DNA from 2 places in the Parapedobacter deserti genome. Region 1 is predicted to be linked to the other one. Evidence: riboswitches for the same ligand, from Rfam matches in the RefSeq annotation. Region 1 holds a riboswitch; the other holds the start of a gene.
What was found. Region 1 has a riboswitch for thiamine pyrophosphate ahead of thiS (sulfur carrier protein ThiS). Riboswitches for the same ligand answer to the same signal wherever they lie in the genome.
Positions count from the first base shown of each region.

Region 1 (2,458 bases):
CGGTAGGGGACCGATAGTCGGCCAGCTGTTTCATGATGGCTTGACTTGCTGCGGACGGGTCGTCGGCACCACAGATGGCTCCAGAGACGGCTATGCCATGCACACCGGTTTCCATCACTGCAGCTATATGTCTCGGCATAATTCCCCCTATGGCTATTATCGGAAGGCAGACACCGTGTATCCGTGCAGCGGCTACAATCCGGTGTATTCCTTCCCGTCCCAATACAGGACTTAACTTCTCCTTCGTCGATGTAAAGCGGAAAGGCCCCACACCAATGTAGTCAATGTCGTATTGGCTCAGCCTAAGCACATCATCCAGCGTATTGGCAGTACATCCGATGATTTTGTTCGGGCCAAGCATGTGCCGCGCATCGGACGGATGCATGTCTCTGGCACCGATATGCACACCATCGGCGTCAGCAGCCAGCGCCACATGCACGTCATCATTGATAATTAACTTAGCGTTGTACCGCTTCAGCACCGGATATACGCTCAGCGCCGTATCCAACCGCTCTTCCGTATCAGATTGTTTTAAACGCAATTGTATCCAGGTACAACCGCATCGGCAAACATCGTCTACCTGCCGGGCAATGGGATAATCGGTTAGCGGGTGGGTAATGTAATGAAACGAATCAATTTTTTTCATTCGAATAATTTGTATTCAATGCCAATGAACTTATCGTGGTTTTATCTATCCGGTTGTAAGCTTTTACAAAAAAAATTGTGGCGCTACCGCCGGCAGACGTGCGGCTACGGCCTGACACGCTTGAAAACGCTGCTGTGGATGCTCACCTTCCCAGATATAGCCCAAAAGGGCAGCATTACGGTAGCCATGCCGGTGTACCGCATGTAAACGCGCAGGCGTTATACCGCCCAACGCCACCCACCTTGTCTTCCCTTCGGGCTTGGGAACTGCGAGCAATGCCGCATTGCTTCGGTATCCTTTTTTCGAGATACTGTTAAACACCGGACTGATAAATGCGCGGTCGGCTAGACCTGCGACAGCCGCGACTTCAGCAGGCGTATGCGTTGAACAGGAGATTAACCTGATATCCTGCATTCTCCGCTTTTCCAGCAATATGTCCAGGCGAAGGTGCACACCGAGCAGACCAAACTCCCGATATAAAACATCGTGGCCGTGAATAATAATCTGTTTATGGAAACCGGTGTCAATCGCGCGCAACAACGTCCGCATCTCGTACACGCTTGCCCCAGGTTTGCGGAGATGCAGGTCCGTTAATCCGGTTTGGAAAAGGCCGTTGATGATATCTGCCTCCCTTTTGAAAAAGTCTTCCCGTGTAATGACCGTCAGTTGCATATAGCCGGTAATCTTCCCGTTAGGAATCAAGACCTATAGATTTTCCCCGATTGAGAAAGCGGTGTTTGTATCATCCCCCTTGGGCCGCTTTGATTATCGTTAGTCGATCACCCTGTCTTAGCGAGGTGCTTTCCCAGTACTTTTGCGGGATGACGGACTCATTAACAGCTATGGCTATCCCCTTTGACTGTGTAATACCATAATCGCATAACACTTTTACGAGCGACGCGTCTGGCTGGATGGAAATTTTCTGATGATTGATAATGACTTCCATATCGGGCATATTATGTTCTGATAATGCCTTAGGAACCACAAAAGGTGAGAGATCCATTACTTTTCCCTTCGCAGGCATTATCCTGAGCAGGTTATGAGGGTTATTCTCAGCCGCCGGCAATCACGCGGGCGACACCCCTAAAGCATTGAAGCCAAAGGTAAGACTTTCTGAGATAATATCAATGATTGATTGGAAATAGATGGTCTTGTTTTCGGCGACAGCGCCGGAAGGAGCAGCCGCTCACTTAATTCACACGGCGGCTTGCACTATCGCCAACTGCTGTGCCACCCTACCCGCGATTTCCAGGAATGCTGATCGTGCGGGACTATGCTCATCCATCATCACCGGCAAGCCGTTATCGCCCGAATCGCTGATGCTCTTAACCAGTGGAATTTCGCCGAGGAAGGGCGCATTAAACCGTTCGGCTAAACGCTTGCCGCCATCTTTGCCGAAAATGAAGTACTTGTGATCCGGCAATTCCGCTGGTGTGAAGTAGGCCATATTTTCCAACACGCCCAGCAATGGAATGTTGATCGACTCCATCAGAAACATGCCGATGCCACGCACGGCGTCCGAAAGCGCCACGTTCTGGGGCGTAGTTACGATGACGGCTCCAGCAATAGGGAAACTTTGTGCCACGGTAATGTGCACATCCCCGGTTCCGGGCGGCAAATCTACCACCAAATAATCCAATTCGCCCCAATCTGCATCGTTGAACAGTTGCTTGACAGCCGTACTGACCATAGGGCCGCGCCAAGGAACCGGCTGGTTGGGATCCGTGAAAAACCCGATGGAAAGCAGCTTCAAACCGAACTTCTCTACCGGCTCAATCTTCGTCTTTCCATCTGGGGTTTTGGAAGCTTTCG
Region 1 is NZ_JBHRTA010000037.1:193,179-195,636, forward strand. It holds gene thiE (thiamine phosphate synthase) at 1-646, opposite strand, end outside; gene ACFOET_RS12560 (thiamine phosphate synthase) at 710-1,318, opposite strand; gene thiS (sulfur carrier protein ThiS) at 1,389-1,670, opposite strand; TPP riboswitch at 1,639-1,741, opposite strand; gene ACFOET_RS12570 (Mrp/NBP35 family ATP-binding protein) at 1,842-2,458, opposite strand, start outside.

Region 2 (2,458 bases), on a different contig from region 1:
CGGCGGTGTAGTCTACTACGGTTTCCCACTTGCGTTCAGCCAGGTTGTACAAGTTCTGCACGGATACGATGGGAACTACTTTCTCCGCGCGCTCGATGGTCGGGATGTCTACTTCGGAAAGACCTACTTGCAAAATTTTTCCGGCCTTTACGGCATCGGCTACCGGCCCGAGCGATTCCTCAATCGGTATGTTGGGATCCACCCGGTGGAGCTGCCACAGCTGTATCTCATCTTTGCCAAGCCGCTGGAGGCTGCCATCGATGGCTTGACGGATATGCGCTGGATGGCCGTTGATAGGCCATTGGTTGGGGCCGGTTCGCTCCAAACCTCCTTTGGTGGCGACAACGATATTCGGGTAGTAAGACGACAGGGCTTCACGAATGAGCACTTCGTTGGTATGCGGGCCATACGAGTCCGCTGTGTCAATGAAATTGACACCGGATTCGACCGCCGTCCGCAGCACGCGCTTGGCCAGCTCGCGGTCAGGGGCATCGCCCCATACGCCGGGGCCAGTAAGCTGCATGGCGCCGTAACCTATCCGGTCAAGCTCCCATACGCCACGGAGCTGGTAGGTGAGTGATGTTGTGGTATTCATGATCATTCGCTTTCGTTGTCTAAGGAGATAATGCCGATAATGCGGTTATTGTTTGCAAGAACGTTGTTTCGCTTCCAAGTATAGTGAAAATAGCGGAATAGGCTGAGTGAGCTGTTGCAATTGTTTTTTAAAAACGGCAATGCAAATTAATGGATCGTAAAATTTTTCTTATCTTTGATCGGCTTTAGGGGTATTCTGAGAAGAATTGAGACACACCCTTCGAACCTGATCCGGCTGATACCGGCGTAGGGAAAAGCAATCCAAAGGAATCCGCTTTAGCCATTTAATGTATTTTGATATGGAAAAGCAACTTTGGGATCATGTACAAACCGTCCGCCAGCAATCTCCGCTGGTGCAGAACATTACGAATTTTGTGGTTATGAACAATACGGCAAATGCGCTGCTCGCGGTGGGTGCCTCGCCCATCATGGCGCATGGCCATGCCGAATTGGACGATATGTCGCGGATTTGCCGGTCGCTGGTGGTTAACATTGGGACGTTGGATGATTATTGGGTGGCAGCGATGTTCCGGGCGGCGGTGTTAGCCGGGGAAGCCGGCAAACCTTGGGTACTGGACCCGGTGGGAGCCGGTGCATCGGGATACCGTGATACCACGCTCCGTGAGTTGCTGGAGCACCGGCCCACCGTAGTCCGCGGCAATGCTTCCGAAATCATGGCCTTGGCCAAGGCCAACACCAAGGCCACCAAGGGGGTGGACAGTACCGCGGCAAGCAGTGAAGCGTTGGACGCCGCACGATCCATTTGCCAGCGGTATGGCAGCGTAGTTTGCATTTCCGGTGCGGTGGACGTTGTGGTGGGGCCAGCCCAGTCGATGTATATCCACAATGGGGACCCACTAATGACGAAGGTAACGGGACTGGGGTGTTCGGCCACAGCCCTTATCGGTGCGTTTATTGCAGTGGTTGACAACCGCGTGGAGGCAGTAGGGGCGGCTATGGCGCTGATGGGTGTATGTGGCGAACTAGCTGCCGCCGCGAGTAGTGGGCCAGGAAGCCTGCAGGTCAACCTGTTGGACAAGCTGTATAACATTACGGAAGAGGAATTCACCACGCGGCTCCGGATTTCACATGAAGCCTGACTTTGCCTTTCCATATCGGCTATACCTGGTATTGTCTGAGGCCGACTGCAGGGGCAGAAACCCGCTGTGGGTGGCCGAGGAGGCTATCTTAGGTGGGGTAGACATTATTCAATTGCGGGAGAAGCATGCAAGTAATGATGTCTTCCAGAAAAAGGCAACACAGTTGAAGGCGGTGACAGACCGCTATGGAATACCCTTGATAATCAATGATAACTTAACGGTGGCTATGGCTGTGGGCGCATTCGGTATTCATGTGGGGCGGCAAGATATCCCACCCAGTGAGGTCCGCAATGCATGGCCAGATTGCCGGTTGCTGGGGTATTCCATCGAGCGATTAGCGCAATTGCAGCACTCTGAGACAGCAGTGGCCGACTGCCTTGGAGTCAGCCCGATTTTCAGAACGGCTACCAAGACCGACACGATAGCGGAATGGGGTATCACGGGCATCCGCCAACTCCGAAACTTGACGGGCAAACCGCTGATCGCCATCGGCCGGATGAATCGGGAAAACGTTGCAGACGCCATTCGCGCGGGGGCCGACTGCGTTGCCGTGGTTTCTGCGATCTGTGCAACAGACAGCCCACGAACCGCAGCAACTGAACTGAAAGAACTGATTAATAACGCGATATGAACAGAAAAAAATACCGATATCCTTCGGTACTTACCATTGCCGGGTTCGATGGCAGCGGAGGCGCCGGCATACAAGGAGACATCAAGACTATCTCTGCGCTGGGATGCTATGCTACCTCCGCACTGACCGCGCT
Region 2 is NZ_JBHRTA010000030.1:360,286-362,743, forward strand. It holds gene ACFOET_RS10230 (aldo/keto reductase) at 1-595, opposite strand, end outside; TPP riboswitch at 772-864, shown strand; gene thiM (hydroxyethylthiazole kinase) at 894-1,694, shown strand; gene thiE (thiamine phosphate synthase) at 1,684-2,325, shown strand; gene thiD (bifunctional hydroxymethylpyrimidine kinase/phosphomethylpyrimidine kinase) at 2,322-2,458, shown strand, end outside.
Region 2: another riboswitch for thiamine pyrophosphate. It lies ahead of thiM (hydroxyethylthiazole kinase); the one in region 1 lies ahead of thiS (sulfur carrier protein ThiS).